Regions from separate parts of the Salipaludibacillus sp. HK11 genome, predicted to be linked through region 3. Evidence: a T-box and tRNA genes for the amino acid it is inferred to sense, from the RefSeq annotation. Region 3 holds a T-box; the other regions hold tRNA genes.
What was found. The T-box of region 3 lies ahead of metG (methionine--tRNA ligase). A T-box ahead of a tRNA ligase gene usually reads a tRNA of that ligase, here a tRNA-Met.

Region 1: it encodes a tRNA-Met, which carries the amino acid that the T-box ahead of metG (methionine--tRNA ligase) is inferred to sense. The anticodon was not compared.
Region 2: it encodes a tRNA-Met, which carries the amino acid that the T-box ahead of metG (methionine--tRNA ligase) is inferred to sense. The anticodon was not compared.

Annotation. Positions count from the first base shown of each region.
Region 1 covers NZ_CP181045.1:4,818,825-4,823,089, reverse strand. The annotation lists gene ACM26V_RS22845 (alanine/ornithine racemase family PLP-dependent enzyme) at 1-302, shown strand, start outside; tRNA gene ACM26V_RS22840 (tRNA-Leu) at 553-638, opposite strand; tRNA gene ACM26V_RS22835 (tRNA-Leu) at 676-764, opposite strand; tRNA gene ACM26V_RS22830 (tRNA-Cys) at 793-866, opposite strand; tRNA gene ACM26V_RS22825 (tRNA-Gly) at 870-944, opposite strand; tRNA gene ACM26V_RS22820 (tRNA-Gln) at 1,085-1,159, opposite strand; tRNA gene ACM26V_RS22815 (tRNA-His) at 1,169-1,244, opposite strand; tRNA gene ACM26V_RS22810 (tRNA-Trp) at 1,258-1,331, opposite strand; tRNA gene ACM26V_RS22805 (tRNA-Tyr) at 1,366-1,449, opposite strand; tRNA gene ACM26V_RS22800 (tRNA-Thr) at 1,507-1,582, opposite strand; tRNA gene ACM26V_RS22795 (tRNA-Phe) at 1,593-1,668, opposite strand; tRNA gene ACM26V_RS22790 (tRNA-Asp) at 1,777-1,852, opposite strand; tRNA gene ACM26V_RS22785 (tRNA-Met) at 1,897-1,973, opposite strand; tRNA gene ACM26V_RS22780 (tRNA-Val) at 2,008-2,083, opposite strand; tRNA gene ACM26V_RS22775 (tRNA-Glu) at 2,143-2,217, opposite strand; tRNA gene ACM26V_RS22770 (tRNA-Ser) at 2,226-2,318, opposite strand; tRNA gene ACM26V_RS22765 (tRNA-Asn) at 2,326-2,400, opposite strand; rRNA gene rrf (5S ribosomal RNA) at 2,464-2,580, opposite strand; rRNA gene ACM26V_RS22755 (23S ribosomal RNA) at 2,662-4,265, opposite strand, start outside.
Region 2 covers NZ_CP181045.1:2,593,474-2,597,738, forward strand. The annotation lists tRNA gene ACM26V_RS12560 (tRNA-Lys) at 76-151, opposite strand; tRNA gene ACM26V_RS12565 (tRNA-Glu) at 232-306, opposite strand; tRNA gene ACM26V_RS12570 (tRNA-Ser) at 317-407, opposite strand; tRNA gene ACM26V_RS12575 (tRNA-Asn) at 412-486, opposite strand; tRNA gene ACM26V_RS12580 (tRNA-Ile) at 490-566, opposite strand; tRNA gene ACM26V_RS12585 (tRNA-Gly) at 585-658, opposite strand; tRNA gene ACM26V_RS12590 (tRNA-Gly) at 720-794, opposite strand; tRNA gene ACM26V_RS12595 (tRNA-Gln) at 801-875, opposite strand; tRNA gene ACM26V_RS12600 (tRNA-His) at 890-965, opposite strand; tRNA gene ACM26V_RS12605 (tRNA-Trp) at 978-1,051, opposite strand; tRNA gene ACM26V_RS12610 (tRNA-Tyr) at 1,057-1,140, opposite strand; tRNA gene ACM26V_RS12615 (tRNA-Asp) at 1,284-1,359, opposite strand; tRNA gene ACM26V_RS12620 (tRNA-Ser) at 1,371-1,463, opposite strand; tRNA gene ACM26V_RS12625 (tRNA-Met) at 1,474-1,550, opposite strand; tRNA gene ACM26V_RS12630 (tRNA-Ala) at 1,585-1,660, opposite strand; rRNA gene rrf (5S ribosomal RNA) at 1,671-1,787, opposite strand; rRNA gene ACM26V_RS12640 (23S ribosomal RNA) at 1,869-4,265, opposite strand, start outside.
Region 3 covers NZ_CP181045.1:3,819,092-3,823,356, reverse strand. The annotation lists gene metG (methionine--tRNA ligase) at 127-2,136, opposite strand; T-box leader at 2,248-2,526, opposite strand; gene ACM26V_RS17935 (AbrB/MazE/SpoVT family DNA-binding domain-containing protein) at 3,013-3,297, shown strand; gene rsmI (16S rRNA (cytidine(1402)-2'-O)-methyltransferase) at 3,351-4,238, opposite strand; gene ACM26V_RS17925 (GIY-YIG nuclease family protein) at 4,204-4,265, opposite strand, start outside.

The DNA.
Region 1 (4,265 bases), 1.0 Mb from region 3:
AACCATCTGTTCCATATGGTGAAATTGCACAGAATACATTAGGAATAACACCAGAATTTAAAGATCGCGGAATTATGAGAAGAGCCATCCTTGGAGTCGGTTTTCAAGATGTACTTATTTCTGGTTTAACACCTTTGTTAGACGTGGTTATCCTTGGATCGAGCAGTGATCATACTGTTGTCGATGCAAAAGGAACAAACTTGCGAGTAGGTGACGAAATAGCTTTCTCTGTTGATTATGGTGCGATGCTATCCATAATGACTTCTTGTAATATTTCTAAAAAATATATAAACGTTATTTAATTTCCATCATTTATTTTGTCTTATCGGATATATCAACTAAGGCTCTTATTACAAAAAAACATAAAATTATCATACACACACTCCGAAAAGGAATAGATTCTTTTTCAGGGGTTATCTTTTTGATTACCAAGTTTGTAAATAGAAATTCATTTTATATCGTTTTCTTTGAAAACAAAAAAACTCTTAAACGTTGATTTGTCAACATTTAAGAGTAAACTGTAATTCATAAAATTAACGTAAATTATGTAGATGGTACCGGTGGCCGGAGTCGAACCGGCACGGGACGAACCCACAGCATTTTGAGTGCTGCGTGTCTACCAATTCCACCACACCGGCAAAATAGGACGTGTTAAAAATATTTTAATATCTAAAATGGTGCCGAGGGCCGGACTTGAACCGGCACGATAATTACTTACCGCAGGATTTTAAGTCCTGTGCGTCTGCCAATTCCGCCACCCCGGCAATACAAGAACAAAAATTAATATAAAGTTGGAGGCGGCAACCGGATTTGAACCGGTGATAGAGGTTTTGCAGACCTCTGCCTTACCACTTGGCTATGCCGCCGTCTGGAGCGGAAAACGGGATTCGAACCCGCGACCCCCACCTTGGCAAGGTGGTGCTCTACCACTGAGCTATTTCCGCAAAAAAGATAAGCATAAGCTTCTTTAGCAACACATAGTGAATAAAAAATAAAATCTATTAGTTTTAAGAATAAATAAAATATTGACTTATCAAAATTATAATATATAATTCAGAAAATAAATTGTTTAATTAAATAAAAATGGCAGGGCTAGCAGGATTCGAACCTGCGGGTCACGGAATCAAAATCCGATGCCTTACCGCTTGGCTATAGCCCTATGTATAAATGGGGCGGCTGATGGGAATTGAACCCACGAGTGCCGGAATCACAATCCGGTGCGTTAACCACTTCGCCACAACCGCCATACTCTATATTTGGCAGGGGCAGCAGGAATTGAACCCGCATCAAAGGTTTTGGAGACCTTCGTTTTACCATTAAACTATGCCCCTAAGTATAGTTTAATATTGTAAATTATTGGATAAATGGTGGAGGGGGGCAGATTCGAACTGCCGAACCCGAAGGAGCGGATTTACAGTCCGCCGCGTTTAGCCACTTCGCTACCCCTCCATAAAGAGCTAATTTAAATGTTACAAAATAAATTTTCATTAGTCAAGAAAATTACAGTGGTGCTGGCCAGAGGACTTGAACCCCCAACCTACTGATTACAAGTCAGTTGCTCTACCAATTGAGCTAGGCCAGCACTCAAAAGATGGTGGCTCAGGACAGAATCGAACTGCCGACACACGGATTTTCAGTCCGTTGCTCTACCGACTGAGCTACTGAGCCTTATATAATACGATAAATTATAATTTCTACATAAGTTTTTTCATCATTTCGTAGTGTTTGATCTTTCACTTAATATTTCACTCAATTTTTTATTTTTCATACAAAAAATGGCGGTCCCGACGGGATTCGAACCCGCGATCTCCTGCGTGACAGGCAGGCATGTTAACCGCTACACCACGGGACCTTAGAAATATATTGATATTTATTATTTATATTATTTATTAAAATTGGTTGCGGGGGGCGGATTTGAACCACCGACCTTTGGGTTATGAGCCCAACGAGCTACCAGACTGCTCCACCCCGCGTTAATAGTATTAATAACATTTATAGTTAGTTCTATGGTGGAGGATGACGGGCTCGAACCGCCGACCCCCTGCTTGTAAGGCAGATGCTCTCCCAACTGAGCTAATCCTCCATATTATCAATGTTCTTTCAATCCCGCACTATTTAATAATCCACTTTACAATGAATTATTGGTGACCCGTACGGGATTCGAACCCGTGATACCGCCGTGAAAGGGCGGTGTCTTAACCACTTGACCAACGGGCCGGATATTCTGGCGGAGAGCGAGGGATTCGAACCCTCGAGACGGGATAAAACCGCCTACACGATTTCCAATCGTGCTCCTTCGACCTCTCGGACAGCTCTCCATAAAAATGGCTCCACAGGTAGGATTCGAACCTACGACCGATCGGTTAACAGCCGATAGCTCTACCACTGAGCTACTGTGGAATAATAATATTTTGGCAACAAACGACAAATCTCTTCATCATTTTAGGTGATACTAAAGGTAAAGCCCAGCGACGTCCTACTTTCACAGGGGGAGATCCCCCAACTATCATCGGCGCTGGAGAGCTTAACTTCCGTGTTCGGCATGGGAACGGGTGTGACCTCTCCGCGATCGTCACTGGACATATGAAATTGATCGGTCATATTGACCTCTCAAAACTGGATAACGATGGTATATGAATGAATCGTCTTCGAATCAAAGCATTGGTTAAGCCCTCGATCGATTAGTATCTCTCAGCTGCGCATGTCGCCATGCTTCCACACGAGACCTATCAACCTCATCTTCTCTGAGGGATCTTACTCACTTGCGTGATGGGAAATCTCATCTCGAGGGGGGCTTCATGCTTAGATGCTTTCAGCATTTATCCCTTCCACACGTAGCTACCCAGCGATGCTCCTGGCGGAACAACTGGTACACCAGCGGTGTGTCCATCCCGGTCCTCTCGTACTAAGGACAGCTCCTCTCAAATTTCCTGCGCCCGCGACGGATAGGGACCGAACTGTCTCACGACGTTCTGAACCCAGCTCGCGTGCCGCTTTAATGGGCGAACAGCCCAACCCTTGGGACCTACTTCAGCCCCAGGATGCGACGAGCCGACATCGAGGTGCCAAACCTCCCCGTCGATGTGGACTCTTGGGAGAGATTAGCCTGTTATCCCCAGGGTAGCTTTTATCCGTTGAGCGACGGCCCTTCCATACGGTGCCGCCGGATCACTAAGCCCGACTTTCGTCCCTGCTCGACCTGTATGTCTCGCAGTCAAGCTCCCTTATGCCTTTGCACTCTACGAATGATTTCCAACCATTCTGAGGGAACCTTTGGGCGCCTCCGTTACTCTTTAGGAGGCGACCGCCCCAGTCAAACTGCCCACCAGACACTGTCCCTGAACCGGATCACGGTTCGAGGTTAGAATTCCAGTACAGCCAGGGTAGTATCCCACCAATGCCTCCACCGAAGCTAGCGCTCCGGTTTCCAAGGCTCCTACCTATCCTGTACAAGCTGTACCGAAATCCAATATCAAGCTACAGTAAAGCTCCATGGGGTCTTTCCGTCCTGTCGCGGGTAACCAGCATCTTCACTGGTAATATAATTTCACCGGGTCTCTCGTTGAGACAGTGCCCAAATCGTTGCACCTTTCGTGCGGGTCGGAACTTACCCGACAAGGAATTTCGCTACCTTAGGACCGTTATAGTTACGGCCGCCGTTTACTGGGGCTTCAATTGAGAGCTTCTCCCGAAGGATAACCCCTCCTCTTAACCTTCCAGCACCGGGCAGGTGTCAGCCCCTATACTTCGCCTTGCGGCTTCGCAGAGACCTGTGTTTTTGATAAACAGTCGTTTGGGCCTATTCACTGCGGCTCTCTCGGGCTTGCACCCTAATAGAGCACTCCTTCTCCCGAAGTTACGGAGTCATTTTGCCGAGTTCCTTAACGAGAGTTCTCCCGCGCGTCTTAGAATTCTCTTCCCGCCTACCTGTGTCGGTTTGCGGTACGGGCACCAGTTTCCTCGCTAGGGGCTTTTCTTGGCAGTGTAGGATCAGGAACTTCGGTACTAAAATTTCCCTCGCGATCACAGCTCAACCTTAAGACAAGCGGATTTTCCTACTTGTCAGCCTCACTGCTTCGACGCACATATCCATCAGTGCGCTTACCCTACCTTCCTGCGTCCCCCCTTCACTCAAACGGAAACGTGGTGGTACAGGAATTTCAACCTGTTTGCCATCGCCTACGCCTTTCGGCCTCGGCTTAGGTCCCGACTTACCCTGAGCGGACGAGCCTTCCTCAGGAACCCTTAGGCTTTCGACGGAGGGG
Region 2 (4,265 bases), 1.2 Mb from region 3:
ACTCTCTTAAAAATTTTTTTGACAGGGAAAACAAAAAGAAAAGCATCCCTATATAGGAATGCTTTGATTATGTAATGGTGAGCCATGAAGGATTCGAACCTTCGACCCTCTGATTAAAAGTCAGATGCTCTACCAACTGAGCTAATGACTCGCAGCTTTACACTCATGAATATTCACGATGCTTACGATAATGAAATTGCTTTTTGGTTTATATCTTTTTTGTAAAATAAGTGGTGACCCGTACGGGATTCGAACCCGTGATACCGCCGTGAAAGGGCGGTGTCTTAACCACTTGACCAACGGGCCAGAAAAAAAGTGGCGGAGAAGGAGGGATTTGAACCCTCGCGCCGCTCACGCGACCTACACCCTTAGCAGGGGCGCCCCTTCAGCCACTTGGGTACTTCTCCTTAATGGCTCCACAGGTAGGATTCGAACCTACGACCGATCGGTTAACAGCCGATAGCTCTACCACTGAGCTACTGTGGAATATGGTGGGCCTGAGTGGACTCGAACCACCGACCTCACGCTTATCAGGCGTGCGCTCTAACCAGCTGAGCTACAGGCCCATTAAGGATATCAAAAAATGGAGCGGGTGATGGGAATCGAACCCACATCATCAGCTTGGAAGGCTGAGGTTTTACCACTAAACTACACCCGCATACAAATACAATAGATGGTTTAAAGCTAACATATAAGTGAGCTAAATACCATAGCTGCTCTGGAGCGGAAAACGGGATTCGAACCCGCGACCCCCACCTTGGCAAGGTGGTGCTCTACCACTGAGCTATTTCCGCATATAATGGCAGGGCTAGCAGGATTCGAACCTGCGGGTCACGGAATCAAAATCCGATGCCTTACCGCTTGGCTATAGCCCTATATTATGTATAAATGGGGCGGCTGATGGGAATTGAACCCACGAATGCCGGAATCACAATCCGGTGCGTTAACCCCTTCGCCACAACCGCCACAAAATAATTTGGCAGGGGTAGCAGGAATCGAACCCGCATCAAAGGTTTTGGAGACCTTCGTTTTGCCGTTAAACTATACCCCTAAAACTGGTGGAGGGGGGCAGATTCGAACTGCCGAACCCGAAGGAGCGGATTTACAGTCCGCCGCGTTTAGCCACTTCGCTACCCCTCCATATTTTCTTGAAGATAAGCTACGAAATTCTTCGTCAGCTTCATTTAAATCTTTATTACATACATAGGTATGCTCAAACATCTTTTCTTTTAAACCCTTGACTTCTTTAAGATCAAAATTTTAAAAAAGCACAAATAAAAAAATGGCGGTCCCGACGGGATTCGAACCCGCGATCTCCTGCGTGACAGGCAGGCATGTTAACCGCTACACCACGGGACCTTATAAAAATATGGAGGAGGAAGAGGGATTCGAACCCCCGCGGGCTTTGACACCCCTGTTGGTTTTCAAGACCAATCCCTTCAGCCAGACTTGGGTATTCCTCCATGTAATTTATGGTAGCGGCGGAGGGGATCGAACCCCCGACCTCACGGGTATGAACCGTACGCTCTAGCCAGCTGAGCTACACCGCCACAATCAAAAATATTTATTATTGCAAAAATAAATTGGTGGAGCCTAGCGGGATCGAACCGCTGACCTCCTGCGTGCAAAGCAGGCGCTCTCCCATCTGAGCTAAGGCCCCATATGTGTATGCCCAGCGACGTCCTACTTTCACAGGGGGAGATCCCCCAACTATCATCGGCGCTGGAGAGCTTAACTTCCGTGTTCGGCATGGGAACGGGTGTGACCTCTCCGCGATCGTCACTGGACATATGAAATTGATCGGTCATATTGACCTCTCAAAACTGGATAACGATGGTATATGAATGAATCGTCTTCGAATCAAAGCATTGGTTAAGCCCTCGATCGATTAGTATCTCTCAGCTGCGCATGTCGCCATGCTTCCACACGAGACCTATCAACCTCATCTTCTCTGAGGGATCTTACTCACTTGCGTGATGGGAAATCTCATCTCGAGGGGGGCTTCATGCTTAGATGCTTTCAGCATTTATCCCTTCCACACGTAGCTACCCAGCGATGCTCCTGGCGGAACAACTGGTACACCAGCGGTGTGTCCATCCCGGTCCTCTCGTACTAAGGACAGCTCCTCTCAAATTTCCTGCGCCCGCGACGGATAGGGACCGAACTGTCTCACGACGTTCTGAACCCAGCTCGCGTGCCGCTTTAATGGGCGAACAGCCCAACCCTTGGGACCTACTTCAGCCCCAGGATGCGACGAGCCGACATCGAGGTGCCAAACCTCCCCGTCGATGTGGACTCTTGGGAGAGATTAGCCTGTTATCCCCAGGGTAGCTTTTATCCGTTGAGCGACGGCCCTTCCATACGGTGCCGCCGGATCACTAAGCCCGACTTTCGTCCCTGCTCGACCTGTATGTCTCGCAGTCAAGCTCCCTTATGCCTTTGCACTCTACGAATGATTTCCAACCATTCTGAGGGAACCTTTGGGCGCCTCCGTTACTCTTTAGGAGGCGACCGCCCCAGTCAAACTGCCCACCAGACACTGTCCCTGAACCGGATCACGGTTCGAGGTTAGAATTCCAGTACAGCCAGGGTAGTATCCCACCAATGCCTCCACCGAAGCTAGCGCTCCGGTTTCCAAGGCTCCTACCTATCCTGTACAAGCTGTACCGAAATCCAATATCAAGCTACAGTAAAGCTCCATGGGGTCTTTCCGTCCTGTCGCGGGTAACCAGCATCTTCACTGGTAATATAATTTCACCGGGTCTCTCGTTGAGACAGTGCCCAAATCGTTGCACCTTTCGTGCGGGTCGGAACTTACCCGACAAGGAATTTCGCTACCTTAGGACCGTTATAGTTACGGCCGCCGTTTACTGGGGCTTCAATTGAGAGCTTCTCCCGAAGGATAACCCCTCCTCTTAACCTTCCAGCACCGGGCAGGTGTCAGCCCCTATACTTCGCCTTGCGGCTTCGCAGAGACCTGTGTTTTTGATAAACAGTCGTTTGGGCCTATTCACTGCGGCTCTCTCGGGCTTTCACCCTAATAGAGCACTCCTTCTCCCGAAGTTACGGAGTCATTTTGCCGAGTTCCTTAACGAGAGTTCTCCCGCGCGTCTTAGAATTCTCTTCCCGCCTACCTGTGTCGGTTTGCGGTACGGGCACCAGTTTCCTCGCTAGAGGCTTTTCTTGGCAGTGTAGGATCAGGAACTTCGGTACTAAAATTTCCCTCGCGATCACAGCTCAACCTTAAGACAAGCGGATTTTCCTACTTGTCAGCCTCACTGCTTCGACGCACATATCCATCAGTGCGCTTACCCTACCTTCCTGCGTCCCCCCTTCACTCAAACGGAAACGTGGTGGTACAGGAATTTCAACCTGTTTGCCATCGCCTACGCCTTTCGGCCTCGGCTTAGGTCCCGACTTACCCTGAGCGGACGAGCCTTCCTCAGGAACCCTTAGGCTTTCGACGGAGGGGATTCTCACCCCTCTTTTCGCTACTCATACCGGCATTCTCACTTCCAAGCGCTCCACATGTCCTTCCGGTCATGCTTCAGCGCCCTTGGAACGCTCCCCTACCACAGACACCCGAAGGTGTCTATCCATAGCTTCGGTGATACGTTTAGCCCCGGTACATTTTCGGCGCAGAGTCACTCGACCAGTGAGCTATTACGCACTCTTTCAATGATGGCTGCTTCTAAGCCAACATCCTGGTTGTCTAAGCAACTCCACATCCTTTTCCACTTAACGTATACTTTGGGACCTTAGCTGATGGTCTGGGCTGTTTCCCTCTTGACTACGGATCTTAGCACTCGCAGTCTGACTCCCGAGGAGTAAGTCATTGGCATTCGGAGTTTGACTGAATTCGGTAATCCTGTAGGGACCCCTAGTCCAATCAGTGCTCTACCTCCAAGACTCTACCCTCGAGGCTAGCCCTAAAGCTATTTCGGGGAGAACCAGCTATTTCCGAGTTCGATTGGCATTTCACCCCTACCCACACCTCATCCCCGCACTTTTCAACGTGCGTGGGTTCGGGCCTCCATCCAGTGTTACCTGGACTTCACCCTGGACATGGGTAGATCACCCGGTTTCGGGTCTACAACCACGTACTCATTCGCCCTATTCAGACTCGCTTTCGCTGCGGCTCCGTCTCTTCAACTTAACCTTGCACGTAATCGTAACTCGCCGGTTCATTCTACAAAAGGCACGCTGTCACCCGTTACTTTCCCGAAGGAAAATCATAGGGCTCCAACTACTTGTAGGCACACGGT
Region 3 (4,265 bases):
TCCTCTCCTTTTTTTAATTAAGGCTACGTATAGGTAACATTTATGATAGAATCTCCGACATTCAGAAGGCCTAGCTATAGAAATGCCTTTCCATCTTAAAAGTCGGAAAGGCATTTTATTTAATATTTATTTCACCTGTGAACCATTTGGTAAATCTGATGCAACCGTAGCTAATGTCAACTGATTTCCAGTTGATCCTGCCAAAATCATTCCCTGCGATAATTGCCCTCGCAGTTTTACTGGTTTTAAGTTGGTCACACAAATGACCTTCTGTCCCACTAGGTCATCCGGCTGATAATGCTCCGCAATACCTGAGACAACTTGTCGTTTTTCGTAGCCTAAATCTAATTGAATTTTTAATAATTTATTTGTTTTTTTGACTTTTTCACAAGCAATAATTTCGGCAACTCTTAAGTCTACTTTTGAAAAATCATCAATCGTAATTTCATCGACTTCTGGAACATCCAAGTTTAGATCTTGTTGGGGATCCGAACTTCCTTCATTGTCCGCAACCACCGTCCCCCCCATCATTTTGACGATTTCCGCTACTTCCTCCTTGAAGTCTAAGCGAGGGAAAAGCGGTATTCCTTTTGACACAACCTTTGTATTAGCAGAAATTTGACCAAATGTTTTCAACGATTCCCATGTTGTTAGTTCTTCACTAATTCCAAGCTGACTCCATATCTTTTTCGGTGTAGCAGTCATAAATGGTTGCAACATGATTGAGACTTGTCGGAGTGATTCAGCAAGATGATGCATCACAGACCCTAATTGATCTTTCGCCGTTTCATCTTTCGCTAAAATCCAAGGCTGCGTTTCATCAATATATTTATTTGTTCGGCTAATCAACTGACCTATCGCGGCCAACGCAACAGAAAATTGCATTTCTTCCATTGCTGTCTCTACTTTATCAACAGTTGCTTCGACTAAGTCTACAAGCGTTTCATCATAAGGAGTTGCATTTTTTACGTAATTTGGAATCGAACCGTCAAAATATTTGTTAACCATCGCTATCGTGCGATTAAGCAAATTGCCTAAATCGTTAGCTAAATCGTAATTGAGACGATCGACAAATCCTTCAGGAGTAAATACACCATCAGAACCGAACGGAACTTCACGTAATAAGTAGTAACGTAAGGCATCTAACCCATAGCGATCTATTAATGGAACAGGGTCAACAACATTGCCCTTCGACTTCGACATCTTTCCATCTTTCATTAAAAGCCACCCATGACCAAAAACTTTCTTTGGAAGTGGTAGGTCAAGTGCCATCAACATAATAGGCCAATAAATCGTGTGGAATCGTACAATTTCTTTTCCAACAAGGTGTACATCTGCCGGCCAGTATTTTTGATAATTTGTATCGTCTTCACTACCATATCCAAGGGCAGTAATATAATTGGATAGCGCATCAATCCATACATAAACGACATGCTTTGGATCTTTATTGACTCTTACACCCCAGTCAAATGACGTACGAGAGACAGCAAGATCTTCAAGACCCGGTTTAATGAAATTATTAATCATTTCATTTTTACGAGAATCAGGTTGGATGAATTCCGGATTTTCTTCATAAAACTTAAGTAAACGATCAGCGTATTTGCTCATTCGGAAAAAATAAGACTCCTCAAAAACTTTTTCCACTGGGTGTCCACTATCTGGACTTTTACCACCGATAACGTTTCCGTCTTTATCACGCTCTACATCCTCAAGTTGAAGTGCTGTATAAAATGTTTCATCAGAAATAGAATACCAACCTTCATATTCTCCAAGGTAAATATCCCCCTGCTCTAACAGTTGATCAAATATTTTCGCAACAATCTTTTTATGACGATCTTCAGTCGTACGGATAAAATCATCATAAGATATATCTAGTTTATTCCATAAACTTTGGATGCCTGCCACGACCTCGTCAACAAACTCCTGCGGATCAATCCCTTTATCCATCGCTTTTTGCTCGATTTTTTGCCCATGTTCATCTGTTCCCGTCAAGTACCTTACATCATACCCTCTTAATCGTTTATACCTGGCCATTGCATCACCCGCGACCGTTGTGTAAGCGTGACCGATATGCAATTTATCACTAGGATAATAAATCGGGGTCGTAATATAAAATGATTTCTTTTCACTTGCCATTTCTATTCCTCCTCTTATTACATATATTTATTATGAAATTTTCTCTTGAACGGAATCCATTCTTTTTACCCTTAACTCTCAAAAATACGACAAAAAACTCCCGTCCGCAAAAATTGGGACGAGAGTTAACCTCACGTGGTACCACCCAGATTTATTAACCACAGCGCTGAGCTGCTAGTTAACCTCTAAGATGCTGCATATAAACCGTAAAATCGGTTTGCAACAAACTGTGTAACGGCCAGCACCGTGTTTCTTTCACTTAAAAAATTAAGCTCAAAAAACAGTCCCTCACAAGACCATCTTCGACAATTCCACTTATGCTGGTTTTCAGCTTTTGCCAGCTCTCTGTCTATAAGCATCCTTATCTACTCATCCCATCATCGGAAACTTGGTTATTCATTCGTATGCAATAGTATTCCCATTCTTCAAAATATACATAATCTACCCGTTTATGTCAAACCTAGAACGATGATTATATTTTATTAAAAACTGTAATTTTGTTACATTATTACCTTAAACGGGTAAGGTATTCATACATTAGCTTTTCTTACTTGAAAATTAGTTTAAAAATGTCGTAAAAAGGGAGAGGGTCGATCAAAAAATTAATCAATGTTCATGTCCATTTTTGTCGAATTTATTTTTTGTGCAAACTGATTCATCGTAAATGAGGAAACTTCAGTCATATTTTCATTATCTCTCGAACACTGATATATCAATATCTATCGAACTATTTAAAATTATAACTATGATTCAGGACAATTTTAATTGACTTCTTTTGGAAGACTTGGTATTCTAAGTTTAAGAGAATTTTGTCGAATCTTGACAAGATGCATTTTTAAAATAGACAATAACAACAAATGGAGAGGAGCATATCTCATGAAATCTACAGGTATTGTTCGTAAAGTTGATGAATTAGGAAGAGTAGTTATTCCAATTGAATTACGCCGCACGTTGGACATCGCAGAAAAAGATGCGTTGGAAATCTATGTTGACGATGACCGTATTATCTTGAAAAAATACAAGCCTAATATGACTTGCCAAATTACTGGTGAAGTATCTGATGATAATTTATCAATTGCAAATGGTAAAATCATCTTGAGCCCAATAGGCGCGAAAGAAATTATTAATCAACTTGAAGATTATATTACGAAACAAGGTTAATTATCCTTGAATACAAGGTTCCATAGGCTGTCAGAAGCCTTATGGAACTTTTTTTATTCATTCACATGATATGTCTGGTAGACGTCTCTTTTAGGCATGCCTCTGTCCTTTGCTACTTGCTTAATCGCCTCTTTTGATGATTGTCCTTGATCGATGTAAGCCTGCACGTGCCCATCGACTGTCAATCCTTCAAACCATGGTAATTCTTCCATTGCTGACCTCTCTTCTTCACTAGCCCCCTCGACAACAACGACGCACTCTCCTTTAATACCATATTCATCAATCCATTCTTGCAGTTCATGAACCGTGCCCCGCAAGATCGTTTCATAATGCTTCGTCAACTCCCTACAAAGTGCTATTTGACGATTACCGAACACACTCTCTACCGTTTTTAACATTTCCTTCAGTCTATGAGGCGCCTCATAGAATATCAATGTCGACGAGTGTCCACGCCACTGGTCTAATTGTTCTTTGCGATTCTTTTTATGTCGATCAAGAAACCCGACAAATGTAAAAGACTCTGTCGGCAAACCCGACGTAATTAACGCTGTTACAGCAGCATTGGCACCCGGCAAGGCAATAACGGGTAGCGTTTCTTCTATAAATCGTTTCACTAAATCTGCTCCAGGGTCAGAAATGGCAGGCATACCAGCATCGCTAACTAGCGCCACCGTTTCACCTGAAGCGACACGATTTACAAGTTCTTGCTCTCGTTCGCGTTTATTATGCTCATGATAGCTGATTAGCGGTGTATCTACCTCAAACACGTGACACAACTTCTTGGAATGGCGCGTGTCCTCTGCAGCAATCACATCTGCTTGTTTTAATATATCAACTGCTCGAAAAGTCATATCTTGCAAATTTCCGATTGGAGTAGGAACGAGATAAAGTGCCCCTACAGCTTCTTCATTTTGTTTCGGAAAGCTCCGCTGTTCCTTCATCACTTTCGTCCCCCTTTTTCTTGATTA